3 regions of the Pantoea sp. SYBGC1 genome follow, and region 1 is predicted to be linked to each of the others. Evidence: predicted binding sites of a transcription regulator. Region 1 holds the regulator's gene; each other region holds the start of a gene.
What was found. Region 1 encodes PhoB, which activates phosphate uptake and scavenging genes when phosphate is short. Its sites were predicted from a motif close to CTGTCATAAAACTGNCNNAT; they were not measured.
Positions count from the first base shown of each region.

Region 2: the regulator PhoB is predicted to act here: its motif matches at 2,712-2,731, upstream of pitA (inorganic phosphate transporter PitA).
Region 3: the regulator PhoB is predicted to act here: its motif matches at 3,019-3,038, upstream of glpT (glycerol-3-phosphate transporter).

Region 1 is NZ_JBXUNM010000003.1:326,954-331,602, reverse strand. Features, by position in the region: gene AC2CF9_RS08875 (AAA family ATPase) at 1-933, opposite strand, end outside; gene sbcD (exonuclease subunit SbcD) at 930-2,147, opposite strand; gene phoB (phosphate response regulator transcription factor PhoB) at 2,340-3,029, shown strand; gene phoR (phosphate regulon sensor histidine kinase PhoR) at 3,045-4,355, shown strand; gene AC2CF9_RS08855 (PstS family phosphate ABC transporter substrate-binding protein) at 4,424-4,649, shown strand, end outside.
Region 2 is NZ_JBXUNM010000009.1:83,603-88,251, forward strand. Features, by position in the region: gene AC2CF9_RS14665 (hypothetical protein) at 1-238, opposite strand, end outside; gene AC2CF9_RS14670 (glycosyltransferase family 32 protein) at 508-1,452, shown strand; gene AC2CF9_RS14675 (BaiN/RdsA family NAD(P)/FAD-dependent oxidoreductase) at 1,456-2,640, opposite strand; gene pitA (inorganic phosphate transporter PitA) at 2,882-4,381, shown strand; gene uspB (universal stress protein UspB) at 4,459-4,649, opposite strand, start outside.
Region 3 is NZ_JBXUNM010000006.1:172,544-177,192, forward strand. Features, by position in the region: gene pldB (lysophospholipase L2) at 1-663, shown strand, start outside; gene yigL (sugar/pyridoxal phosphate phosphatase YigL) at 696-1,496, shown strand; gene glpT (glycerol-3-phosphate transporter) at 1,531-2,871, opposite strand; gene AC2CF9_RS12490 (carboxylate/amino acid/amine transporter) at 3,274-4,134, shown strand; gene AC2CF9_RS12495 (YehS family protein) at 4,173-4,649, opposite strand, start outside.

The DNA of each region.
Region 1 (4,649 bases):
CTGCTGCTGTGCATCATTGTCCCGCTGCAGCTGTTCACGCAACTGCAGTCCGGCGCGCAGCTTCTCTGCCGGCTCGGCGCGCGCCAGCTGCTGGCGCTCTGCGGACGCCTGCTGCCACGCCTGTTCCGCTGCCTGGCGCGCCGCGTCAGCGTGCTGCTGCTCCTGCGTCAGCTGCTGCGCCTGCGCCAGCCACTGCTGCTGCGTCTGCGCCTGCGTAAGCTGTGCATTCAGCGCGCGCTCCTCCGCGCTTAAAGTCTCCAGCTGCTCTGTGAGCGACGCCCGCTGCGTCTCATCCAGCAGCGTAATGCCGCCGGCGCGGGCGCGCAGCGTCTCAAGCGCGCCGCGCGCCGCGCGCCAGCGTTCAAAAATATGAATGGAGATATCGCCATAAATCTCGGTACCGGTCAGCTCCTCCAGCAGTTCGGCGCGCTCGCCGGGGCGGGCGTTCAGAAATGCGGCAAACTGACCCTGTGACAGCATCATTGAGCGGGTGAAGCGGGCAAAATCGAGCCCGGAGAGCGACTCTATGGCTTTCAGCTTATCGCCGACTTTATCCGCCACGATCTGATTATCAGCGACCCGCGCCAGCTCCACGCGCGGCGCCTGCAGCTTGCCGTCAGCCTGACCGCGCGCCCGGTTCTGGCTCCAGAAGGCGCGCCAGGCTTCACCTTTAATTTCAAACTCAACTTCAGCCAGACACTCGGCGGTGTCGCGCGTCATCAGCTGATTCTCACTCTGCGACAGCCCGCCAAGGCGCGGCGTCTGGTGATAGAGCGCGAGGCAGATCGCATCCAGCAGCGTGGTTTTGCCGGCGCCGGTAGCGCCCGTGATGGCAAACAGACCGTTGCTGGCGAACGGCTCCTGGCGGAAGTCGATCAGCCATTCACCGCGCAGTGCGTTGAGATTTTTAAAACGTAGCGTCAGAATTTTCATGCGGACGGATCCTCCAGGGCGGCCAGCGCGCTGCGAAACAGACGGGTCAGTCCGTCACTCTGCTGCGCATCCAGCTCTGACTCCTGAGCCAGGCGACGGGCAAAAACCTCTTCGACTTTCAGCTCGCTCAGCGTCTCATTTGTCAGCCGTTCCAGGCTGCGCTGACGCAGCGCGCGACTGCGGCGCACCAGCAGCACCTCTACCGGCAGCGTGGCCGTGAGCTGTTCAATACGCCGCTGCAGATCGGTGAGGTACTCCTGCGTGGTGATCTCGATATCCAGCCATACCGGCAGCAATCCCTCATAGCGGGCAAACTGTGCCAGCTGCGCCTCAATCTCTGCCATCGATCCTTTTAGCATCTGCATCGGCTGAAAGGCGGGTATGGTCAGCGCGGTTACGCTCTCCAGCGTGTGGCCAAAATCGAGCAGCCAGACGCTTTTATCACGTCCGCTCTCATCAAAACTGAGCGGGATCGGTGAGCCGCTGTAGCGAATATGTTCCGTGCCGGCAATCCGCTGCGCGCGGTGAATATGGCCGAGTGCAATGTAGTCTGCGGGCGGAAATGCCTGCGCCGGAAACGCATCCAGCGTGCCGATATAGATATCACGTACCGCGTCGCTTTTGGTCACGCCCACGGTAGTGAGGTGGCCGGTAGCGACGATTGGCAGCGGCTTATCCAGCCGCTCTCTTTCTGCCACGGCGGCGCTATAGCAGTGCTGATAATGCTGCTCAATCGCCTGCAGCAGCGATAACTGCTTGTCGCGCCCGGACTGACCGGCCCGGCTGCGCAGAATATCGCGCGGGCGCAGATAGGGAATGGCGCACAGCAGCGCGCCCGGCGATCCGTCACGCTGCGTCAGCGTCAGCACCTGCTGTTCGCCGCCGGGGGTGGCGCTGGTGATCACCCGGGTGTTAAGGCAGGCCAGCAGTTCGCGCGACTCATTCAGCGTGGCGACCGAATCGTGATTGCCCGCCAGCACAATTAGCTGACAGCCGCTGGGCTGCAGCGCGACCACGAACCGGTTAAACATTTCACGGGCGTAACTGGGGGGCGAACCGGTATCAAACAGATCGCCTGCCACGATCAGTGCATCAACCTGATGCTCAGCAATTTGCCGGAGCAGCCAGTCAAGAAAAGCCTGGTGTTCGGCGGCGCGACTCTTGCTGTAAAAAAACTGACCGAGGTGCCAGTCTGCGGTATGAATAATGCGCATGGGGTGTCCTGCCTGAAAGCTGGCGGCCAGTATAACGGCTTCGGGCACAAAGGAAAAAAGACGTTTTTGCCGGTGCGGGGGTGGTTTTTATCTCTTGCTTACCCGCCGGGTTTTTCATAAAAGTGTCATAAAACTGACGCATAATGACGCCGCATATCCCAGTGACATCCCGTCACACTCGCAGGAGCAATAATGGCCAAGCGCATTTTGGTTGTGGAAGATGAAGCGCCCATCCGGGAAATGTTATGTTTTGTGCTGGAACAGAACGACTACCAGCCCATTGAAGCGGAAGATTATGACAGCGCGATTAGCCGGCTGATTGAACCCTGGCCCGATCTGATTCTGCTGGACTGGATGCTGCCCGGCGGCAGCGGCATTCAGTTTATTAAACATCTGAAGCGCGAGGCCATGACGCGCGATATCCCGGTCATGATGCTGACCGCGCGCGGTGAGGAAGAGGATCGCGTGCGCGGGCTGGAAGTGGGCGCAGATGATTACATCACCAAGCCGTTCTCACCGAAAGAGCTGATGGCGCGTATTAAAGCCGTCATGCGGCGCATCTCCCCGATGGCGGTCGAAGAGGTGATTGAGATGCAGGGGCTGAGTCTCGATCCCTCCTCACATCGCGTGATGTCGGAGACCACGCCGCTGGAGATGGGGCCAACCGAATATAAGCTGCTGCATTTCTTTATGACGCATCCGGAGCGGGTCTACAGCCGCGAACAGCTGCTGAACCACGTCTGGGGCACCAACGTCTATGTCGAAGATCGCACCGTAGATGTGCATATTCGTCGCCTGCGTAAAGCACTGGAAATCTCCGGCCACGATCGTATGGTGCAAACCGTACGCGGAACAGGGTATCGTTTCTCTGCCCGCTACTAAACGGAGCCTGCTACCGTGCTGGAACGCCTCTCCTGGAAGCGATTACTGACCGAGCTGGCGCTGGCCTGTCTGCCTGCGCTGCTGCTCGGCCTGCTGTTTGGTTATCTGTCGTGGTGGCTGCTGGCAGCCGTCTCAGGCGTTCTGGCCTGGCACTTTACTAATCTGATGCGGCTCTCCCACTGGCTGTGGGTCGACCGATCAATGACGCCGCCCACCGGGCGCGGCAGCTGGGAACCGCTGTTTTATGGCCTCTACCAGATGCAGCTGCGTAACCGCCGCCGCCGCCGCGAGCTGGGAAACCTGATCAGGCGCTTTCGCAGCGGTGCGGAGTCGCTGCCGGATGCCGTGGTGCTGACCACTGAAGAGGGAACCATTTTCTGGTGCAACGGCCTCGCCCAGCAGCATCTGGGGCTGCGCTGGCCGGAGGATAACGGCCAGAATATTCTCAACCTGCTGCGCTATCCCGAATTCTCCCGCTATATCCGCCAGCGCGACTTTGCCCGGCCGCTGACGGTAGTGCTGAATAATCAGCGGCACATGGAGTTCCGCGTGATGCCTTACAGCGAGGGGCAGTGGCTGATGGTGGCGCGCGATGTGACCCAGATGCATCAGCTGGAGGGCGCCCGCCGCAACTTTTTTGCCAACGTCAGTCATGAACTGCGTACGCCGCTCACGGTGCTGCAGGGCTATCTGGAGATGATGGACGATGAGGCGATGAATGCGCGAACGCGCAGCAAAGCGCTGGGCACGATGCAGGAGCAGACCCGGCGCATGGACAGCCTGGTCAGGCAGCTGCTGACGCTGTCGCGTATCGAGGCGGCTCCGGCGCTCGATCTTAAAGAGCGGGTTGATGTACCGGCCATGCTGCATCTGCTGCAGCGCGAAGCGGAAACGCTGAGCCAGGGGCGCCATGTTATTCACTTCCATACCGATCCTCACTTACGCGTACTGGGAAATGACGAGCAGCTGCGCAGCGCTATCTCTAACCTGGTCTATAACGCGGTTAACCACACGCCGGAAGGCACGCATATCCATATCAGCTGGCTGCGCACGCGGCAGGGAGCGGAGCTTAAAGTCTGCGATAACGGTCCCGGCATCAGCGAAGAGCATCTGCCGCGCCTGACGGAGCGCTTTTACCGCGTTGATAAAGCGCGGTCGCGTGCCACCGGGGGCAGCGGACTGGGGCTGGCGATCGTCAAGCATGCGCTGAGCCATCACGGTGCACGGCTGGAGATCAGCAGCCGGCCGCATCAGGAGACCTGCTTTCGCTTTCTGCTGCCGTCGCGTCTGATTGTGGAAGAGGCCGCGCAGGAGCGGGCGGGGTAATCTGCGTTGCGCCGTTTTCGCAGGCTTGCCACAATAGCGCTCTTCTTCTCTCTGACGGCGGCTCCATGCTGAAATCTCTGCTGTTCACACTTCTGCTGCTCTTCTCTGTGCTGGCGCAGGCGCAAAAAGCGATGCTGACCGGCAACCTCAGCAGCGCCGGGTCAGATACGCTGGGCTACCTGATGACGCTGTGGGGGGAAGATTTCAGCCTGCAGGCGCCCGGCGTCAACGTTCAGGTACAGGCGGCGGGCTCTTCAACCGCGCCAACGGCGCTGGCTGCGGGTGCCGCACAGC
Region 2 (4,649 bases), on a different contig from region 1:
GCTGCAGATGTGTTGCCAGGCCGGGCTGGAAGCGGATTTTCTGCAGCGCGTAATCAGAGTTACTACCTTCAATAATCTGCTGCATCGCCTGCGGGCTGTTATCGCGCCCGTCATGGGTCAGCGTACAGAATACGGCAATATAATAAGCTTTATCTTCATCATCATAATGTGGCATCAGCCACCATACGGCTGCGCTCAGCAAAATCAGCACCGGCAGCAGAAATTTCATTTTTAACATAGTGTCACAGGATCGGCGGAGTAAAAAACCTGGCGATAATAGCAGATTAGCGGCCCGGCTACCCGCCCGCGTGACCCATCCGCGCCGGTTTCTGCGGATTCTCTTAAAGTTGTTGTTTTGCGGTTTATTGATTGAGCAACTTCCCGCCCTTTGTTAATTTTAAAACTTCATTTCGCGCCGCTCAGGGTGCATTCAGGACGTTGCCACAGGGCCAGTTTTTTTGCCTGCATTAAAACTGCGATAGCTGACGGCCTGCGACAGGAAAAAGCATGAACAAAAATAACGTTAAAACCCATCTGGTCTCGCTGGGTCTGCGGGCAGAGAAGATGCTGACGCGGCGTAAACAGCTGGCCAGCTATAATCCGCGCGATGAGCAGGATATCGATATGTGCAGCCAGCCCGCCACCGGCACGCCGATCCCGCAGCAGATCTGGATGTACTGGGAGAGCGAAACGCTGCCCGCTGAAGTGCAGATTTTTGTGGATAAAATTGTCCGGGAAAACCCGGGTTACCAGATGACGGTGATTAACAATCGCAATCTCGCGCACTATCTGCCGGATCTGCAGTTTACGCATCCCGATATGCGTCCGTCGCACAAAAGCGATGTTATCCGCCTGGAGCTGCTTTACCGCTATGGCGGCATCTGGATGGATGCCACCATTATCCTCAACCGTACGCTGGATGCGCTGCTGGCCGTTAACGCCGACCCGCGTTATGACCTGATTGCGTTTTATCGTGCCGGTTCAACGCACGATATGGCTTATCCGGTAATTGAGTCGTGGTTCCTTGCGGCCCCGGCGAACAATGCCTTTATTGGCCGCTGGCTGCACTATTTCCGCCCGATTGTAACGCTGGGAGCGGAAGCTTTCTTCCGGCAGCTGCTGGCGCAGCCTGACTATGACACCCTGGTGCAGGGCATTACGCCCCCCGATTATCTGGTGGTCTATCTGGCGCAGCAGCAGGCGCTGCGCGAAAGCAATCATTACAATCTTTATCTGCGCAAGTGCGAAGCCAGCGCGCTGCTTTATCAAAGCCTGAGCGAGTGGCGTCCGGTGCGGCTGAGCCGCATGCTGATGGTCGATCGTCTGCCGGAGGTGCTGCCGCCGTTAACCAAACTCACCGGTTTCGACCGCAAATATCTCGCCACCAACCTGAAATATGGTGTGGTCAACCGCGACAGCCTGCTGGGACAGCTGCTGCTGAGCCGCGGGTAATGCTCAGAGCGCCTGGGCGCAGGCCCAGGCGGAACTCCACGCCCACTGGAAATTGTAGCCCCCCAGCCAGCCGGTCACGTCCGCAACCTCACCAATGAAATAGAGGCCCGGCACATCGCGCGCTTCCATGGTTTTTGAAGAGAGCTGGCTGGTATCAACGCCCCCCAGCGTGACCTCTGCGGTGCGATAACCTTCGGTGCCGTTTGGCTGTACCCGCCATTGATGCAGCAACTGCGCCAGCTCAGCCTGCTGTTTGCTGTTGAGCTGCTTCAGGGTGACATCCGGGATCTGGTTCATCGCCTGCAGCACTTCCACCAGCCGCTTCGGCAGGATCTTCGCCAGGCTGTTTTTCAGGCTGAGGTTGGGATGCGCGCTGCGCTGCTCATCAAGGTAATCGGTCAGCGCCAGCGCCGGCAGCAGGTTGACGCTGATAAACTCGCCTGGCTGCCAGTAGCTGGAGATCTGCAGCACTGCCGGACCAGAGAGACCGCGATGGGTAAACAGCATCGCCTCCTTAAACAGCGTGCCATCCTGCGCTTCGATGGTAGCCGGCAGCGCAACGCCCGACAGGGTGCTGAGCTGCTCCAGCAGCGGTTTATGCAGCGTAAACGGCACCAGCCCGGCGCGGGTCGGATAGACGCGCAGACCAAACTGTTCCGCCACTTTGTAACCAAACGGCGACGCGCCCAGTCCCGGCATCGACAGCCCGCCGCTGGCGATCACCAGCTTCTCTGCCCATACCTCTGCGCCATTAAGCTGCAGCCGGTATCCCCCGTCGTCACGCTCCGTACTCAGCACTTCGCTGCGCAGCCGCAGCGTCACCGCACCCGCTTCACACTCTTTCAGCAGCATATCGACAATCTGCTGCGCGGAGTCATCGCAGAACAGCTGACCCAGCGTTTTTTCATGCCATGCGATGCCGTGCCGGCTGACCAGATCGATAAAATCCCACTGGGTGTAACGCGCCAGCGCAGATTTGCAGAAGTGCGGGTTGTGCGACAGGTAGGCCGCCGGCTCGGTATACAGATTGGTAAAGTTGCAGCGGCCGCCGCCTGACATCAGAATCTTACGGCCCGCTTTTTTGCCGTTATCCAGCAGCAGTACGCGGCGCCCGCGCTGTCCCGCCTGCGCTGCACAGAACATCCCGGCAGCACCTGCCCCTATTACGATAACGTCAAACTTTTCCACTGCGATGTCCACCCGATTACGAAAGGCGCTGATTGTAGTGATCTGCGGCTTTTTACGCCACCTTCAAAAAAATGCCGTAAATATGTCATAATGTAACTGTTTCATTTTTCGGCTCTTTTACCTTGTTTTGTCCTCTGAGTTACCAATTTAAGACAAAAAAAGGCTATATTTCTCTTTCCCATACAGTGCGTTGTCGCAGATAATGCGCCGCGTTCATGTCCTCCAAAATGGCGTAACGTTTATGCTACATCTGTTTGCTGGTCTTGACCTGAGTACCGGCCTGTTATTGGTTCTTGCCCTGCTGTTTGTATTGTTTTATGAGGCAATCAACGGCTTCCACGATACCGCCAACGCGGTCGCTACCGTTATCTACACCCGTGCGATGCGGGCGCAGCTGGCAGTGGTGATGGCAGGTGTGTTCAACTTTTTTGGCGTGCTGCTCGGCGGTCTGAGCGTGGCCTACGCCATCGTACATATGCTTCCTACCGACCTGCTCCTGAATGTCGGTTCGGCGCACGGCCTCGCCATGGTCTTTTCCATGCTGCTGGCTGCCATTATCTGGAACCTCGGCACCTGGTATCTGGGCCTGCCGGCCTCCAGCTCCCATACGCTGATTGGCGCCATTATCGGTATTGGTCTCACCAATGCGCTGATGACCGGCACCTCTGTAGTGGATGCGCTCAATCTGCCAAAAGTGATCAATATCTTCCTGTCGCTGATCCTGTCACCGATTATCGGATTGATCATCGCCGGCGGCCTGATTTTCCTGCTGCGCCGCTACTGGAGCAGTACGAAGAAACGCGCGCGTATTCATATGACTCCCGCTGACCGTGAAAAGATCGATGGCAAGAAAAAGCCGCCGTTCTGGACGCGCATCGCGCTGATTGTTTCGGCCATCGGTGTCAGCTATTCACACGGCGCTAACGACGGGCAGAAAGGCATTGGTCTGATCATGCTGGTGCTGATTGGCGTGGCTCCGGCGGGTTTTGTCGTGAATATGAACGCTTCCGGTTATGACATCACCCGCACGCGCGATGCCGTTAACCATCTGGAGCAGTATTACCGCCAGCATGGCGATTCGCTGACGCACATTGTGCAGATGGCACCGCCTGCGCTGCCGACGCCGGAAGAAGTGCCGAGCGGCCCGCAGGAGTTTCACTGTGACAGCGCCCGTGCGCTGCAGGCTATCGGCCGGGCTCAGGGCCTGCTGAACAATCTGCAGAGCTACGATCAGCTCTCTGTCGATCAGCGCAGCCAGATGCGTCGTCTGCTGCTGTGCATCTCTGACACTGCGGATAAGGCGGCCAAGCTGCCGGAAACCAGTGCGGACGACAAGCGCTTCCTCAGTAAGCTGAAGGGCGATCTGCTTGGCACCATTGAGTATGCCCCGGTCTGGATTATCGTGGCCGTAGCGCTGGCGCTGGGTATCGGCACCATGATTGGCTGGCGTCGTGTGGCGACCACCATCGGTGAAAAAATCGGTAAGAAAGGCATGACCTATGCGCAGGGTATGTCAGCGCAGGTGACCGCCGCCGTATCGATTGGCGTGGCAAGCTATACCGGTATGCCGGTTTCAACCACGCATATCCTCTCCTCCTCTGTGGCCGGCACCATGCTGGTTGACGGCGGCGGACTGCAGAGTCGCACCATCAAAAATATCGCCATGGCGTGGATCTTCACGCTGCCGGTCTGTATTTTGCTCTCAGGCGGACTCTACTGGATTGCGTTGCATCTGATCTGATACCGCACTATTCCGGCAAAAGGGCGACAGCAGTGTCGCCCTTTTTTATTGCCTGCGCGTGGTATGACCGTGTTGTTTCACTGCCAGATTGCCATCGCCACCAGGCTCACCACGACCAGAAAACAGAGCCCGCTGGTCAGTACAAACTGACTGCGCACCCGCTCACAGCGGCGAATAAACTCATCGTCATGATGGTCGAGATAGCGCTTTAGCCAGATATAGCGCACCAGCCGCACCTGCTTACCCGGCTGGCCGTGAGAGGTAAAAA
Region 3 (4,649 bases), on a different contig from region 1:
GACTATGTTGACGATCTGGAGACCCTCTACCTGAAAGAGATTGTCAGCCAGCATTATCAGCAGCGCTATGTACTGGCTCACTCAATGGGCGGTGCCATTGTCGCGCTGTTTCTGGCCCGGCAGCCGCGGGCCTTTCATGCGGCGGTGCTATGCGCACCTATGTTTGGCATTGTGCTGCCGCTGCCGCCCTTTCTGGCGCACCGTATTCTTGACTGGGCAGAGAAGCGGCCAGCGCTGCGCGACGGATATGCCCTTGGCACCGGGCGCTGGCGCGCGCATCCGTTTGGCATTAACCGCCTGACGCACAGCCGCGAGCGCTATCGACGCAATCTGCGCTTTTATGCTGACGATCCGGCTATTCGCGTCGGCGGTCCGACCTATCACTGGGTGCGTGAAGGCGTGCAGGCCGGACGCAATATCATGCGTCAGGCAGCAAATATCACCACGCCGCTGCTGCTGCTGCAGGCGAATGAAGATGATGTGGTGGACAACCGTTCACAGGATCTCTTCTGCCAGGCGCTGGCAGCAGCCGGGCATCCCTGTGAAGGTAACGCACCGCGCGTCATTGAAGGCGCGCGCCATGAGATTCTGTTTGAATCAGATGCAATGCGCGCCGAAGCGCTCAATGCCACCGTGGATTTTTTTGCCCGTCATCTCAGCTGACGTTATTTCCGTTATTACAACCCGAGGTTTCCATGTTTCACATCGTTGCATCCGATCTGGATGGCACGCTGCTCTCGCCGCAACATCGTCTGACGCCGTTTGCCCGTACCACGCTGCAGGCGCTGGTGGCGCGTGATATCCATTTTGTTTTTGCCACCGGCCGCCACCATATCGACGTGGGACAGATGCGCGATAAGCTCGGCATTCCGGCGTATATGATCACCTCCAACGGCGCGCGCGTGCATAACGCCTCAGGCGAGCTGATTTTCAGCCACAATCTTGACGGCGATATCGCCAGCGAGCTTTACGCCCTGAAATATCAGGATGAAAACATCCTGACCCATGTTTATCGCGATGATGAGTGGTTTATGAACCGTCACCATCCCGATGAGCAGGACTATTTTCAGGAGTCAGAGTTTATGTATCAGCTCTATGAGCCGGGAATATTGCCCACCGATGGCATCAGCAAGGTCTTTTTCACCTGCAGCGATCCGGCCAGTCTGCTGCCGCTGGAGCAGGCGATTGAAGCGCGCTGGGGCGATCGCGTTAACGTCAGTTTCTCGCTGCCAACCTGTCTGGAAGTGATGGCGGGCGGCGTGTCGAAAGGGCACGCGCTGGAGGCTGTGGCAAAACAGCTGGGGCATTCGCTGAAAGCGTGCATCGCATTCGGCGATGGCATGAACGATGTGGAGATGCTGAGTATGGCCGGTAAAGGGTGCATTATGCACAACGGTCAGCAGCGCCTGAAGGATACGCTGCCGTCGCTGGAGGTCATTGGCAGCAATGCGGACGATGCGGTGCCGCACACGCTGCGTAAACTCTTTCTGGAGTAAAAAAAAGGGGCCGGTCTCTCCCGGCCCGCCTCGCTTATCCCAGCTGTTTCTTATGCTTATGTTCATTGATCATGGTGAGCAGCAGCAGCACCACTGCCAGCACCGAGCCGGCGATCATCACCATAAACCCGCCATCCCAGCCGAAGAAATCAACGGTATAGCCAACAATAGCGCTGGCTGCTACTGAGCCACCCAGATAACCGAACAGGCCGGTAAAGCCCGCTGCGGTGCCGGCGGCTTTCTTCGGTGCCAGCTCCAGCGCGTGCAGGCCAATCAGCATCACCGGGCCGTAGATCAGAAAGCCAATCACAATCATACAGAGCATATCGATGCCCGGATTGCCCGGCGGGTTAAGCCAGTAGATTACGGTAGCGATTGTCACCAGCGTCATAAAGAACACGCCGGTCGCGCCGCGGTTGCCTCTGAACACTTTGTCTGACATCCAGCCGCACAGCAGCGTACCGGGAATGCCCGCATACTCATACAGGAAGTAGGCCCAGGAGGATTTATCCAGCGTAAAGTGTTTCACCTCTTTCAGATAGGTCGGCGACCAGTCGAGAATGCCGTAGCGCAGCAGATAGACAAAGACGTTTGCCAGCGCGATATACCACAGCAGCTTATTGGGCAGGATGTACTGCATAAAGATCTGCTTTGCGGTCAGCTCCTGCTCATGATCCTCACTGTAATCAGGTGGATAGTCGTTTTTCCACGCTTCAATCGGCGGCAGGCCGCACGATTGCGGCGTATCGCGCATCATGGCAAATGCAAACAGCGCGATCAGAATGGCGCCAAACGCGGGCATATAGAGCGCCGCTTTCCAGTCGTTAAACCACGCCATACCGAGCAGGAACAGCAGCGGCGGGATACCGCCTCCGACGTTATGCGCGCAGTTCCACACGGAAACGATGCCGCCGCGCTCTTTCTGTGACCACCAGTGCACCATGGTGCGGCCACACGGCGGCCAGCCCATTCCCTGGAACCAGCCACACAGGAACAGCAGAACAAACATCACCATAATGCTGGAGGTCGCCCAGGGCACGAAGCCCATAAACAGCATGACCGAGGCGGCAAGAATCAGGCCCGCCGGCAGAAAAACGCGCGGGTTTGAGCGATCGGAAACAGACCCCATGATGAATTTGGAAAAGCCGTACGCAATAGAGATGCCGGAGAGGGCAAACCCTAAATCACCGCGCGAGAATCCCTGTTCAACCAGATAGGGCATCGCCAGCGCGAAGTTTTTGCGTACCAGATAGTAAGCGGCATAGCCAAAGAAGATCCCGAGGAAGATCTGCCAGCGCAGCCGGCGATACAGCGGATCAACACGATCGTCAGCGACCTGAGGCCGATGCGGTGCAGGTTTGAAAATACTCAGCATGAGTGTGGCCCTCCGGGGCGCAGAATAGTTATGAATTTCCCAGCAGGTTGGGGCAGAAATACGCATAAGCGTAAAGGAAACCTGGTGTTTCCATATCGCGCAAAGAATAGAGATGGTTGCTGCACGTTACTGTGACGTGTGACACATATGTTACAGTTTTATGACAATCAGGAGCGAAAAAAACCAGGAAATGTTGGATTTCGCGCATTTTGCCAGGTTTTAAGCCGGTGTTAATGCGCATTCTGACCAGGGCCTGTATCAGGAGGTAACAGCGGACCAGCACGGATCGCCAGCTGCTCGCCACGATTGGGTAAAATATATTCAGTTGTAAACCAGATTATTCAGCTGACGCAGGCGGGTTTGATTACACTAGCGCCTCTGTTTATCGGGAAATGGTGTACCGTGCTGTTACTTATTATCACCACTGTATTGTGGGCTTTTTCTTTTAGTCTGATCGGCGAATATCTGGCCGGCCAGGTTGATAGCTGGTTTTCCGTGCTGATGCGCCTGGGCCTGGCCGCGCTGGTTTTTCTGCCGTTTCTGCGCTGGCGCGGCTACCGGGCATCAACGCTGCTGCTCTATATGCTGGTGGGAATGCTGCAGCTCGGCATTATGTATCTGCTCAGTTTTGAAGCCTATCTCTACCTGAGCGTATCTGAGTTCCTGCTGTTTACGGTGATGACGCCGCTCTATATCACGCTGATTTATGACCTGCTGAGCCGGCGTCCCTTGCGCATCGGCTACGCCTTCAGCGCGCTGCTGGCGGTAGCGGGGGCAGCCATTATTCGCTATGACAAAGTCAGCGATCATTTCTGGCTGGGTCTGCTGCTGGTGCAGGCGGCGAATCTCTGCTTTGCTGTCGGCATGGTGGGATACAAACGGCTGCAGGAGACGCGGCCCATGCCGCAGCATACGGCGTTCTCCTGGTTCTATCTCGGAGCGGTGCTGATTGCCGCCCTGGCCTGGTCGCTGTGGGGCAATCCGCAGAAACTGCCCACGACTACGCTGCAGTGGAGCGTGCTGATATGGCTGGGCGTTGCCGCATCCGGGCTGGGCTATTTTATGTGGAACTACGGAGCCACGCAGGTGGATGCCGGCACGCTGGGCATTATGAACAATATGCATGTTCCGGCGGGGCTGCTGGTGAATCTGGCGATCTGGCAGGAGAAGCCACACTGGCCGAGCTTTATTGCGGGCGCTGCGGTGATCTTCGCTTCACTCTATGTGCATAAACGCTGGGTGACTGGCAGGCGTCACGCCTGAGCACGTGACGGGCGCAGCCTGCAGGCTGCGCCATGCGATCAGCTTTTCTTCGCCGGCGTTCCCGGACGCTGAATCAGCGTTAACCCTTTCAGGAAATTACGCAGGATTTGATCGCCACATTCGCGGTAGTTCTTGTGATCCGGGTTGCGGAAGATAGCGCCGATTTCGCCCTGTGAAACCTTGAAGTTGGCTTTCAGCAGGATGTCGGGGATATCGGTGGTTTTCAGCGCAAACGCGATACGCAGCTTCTTCAGAAAGATGTTATTGCTCATGCGACGTTCAACAGAGGGCGCCGGCGCATCGTCGCTTTTACCGCGCCGGTAGTAGATCAGCCCGTTGAGGAAATAACCCATCAGTACATCAGGCAGTTTGCGAAACGCGGCGTCATCCTCTTTTTTCAGCCAGGCCTGCACATCCTCCAGCGGCACATCGCTTCCCGCAAGGGCAAAAATCTCCACCACTTTGCTATCGCTCAGATCAAGCATATAGCGCACGCTGCGCAGAACATCGTTATT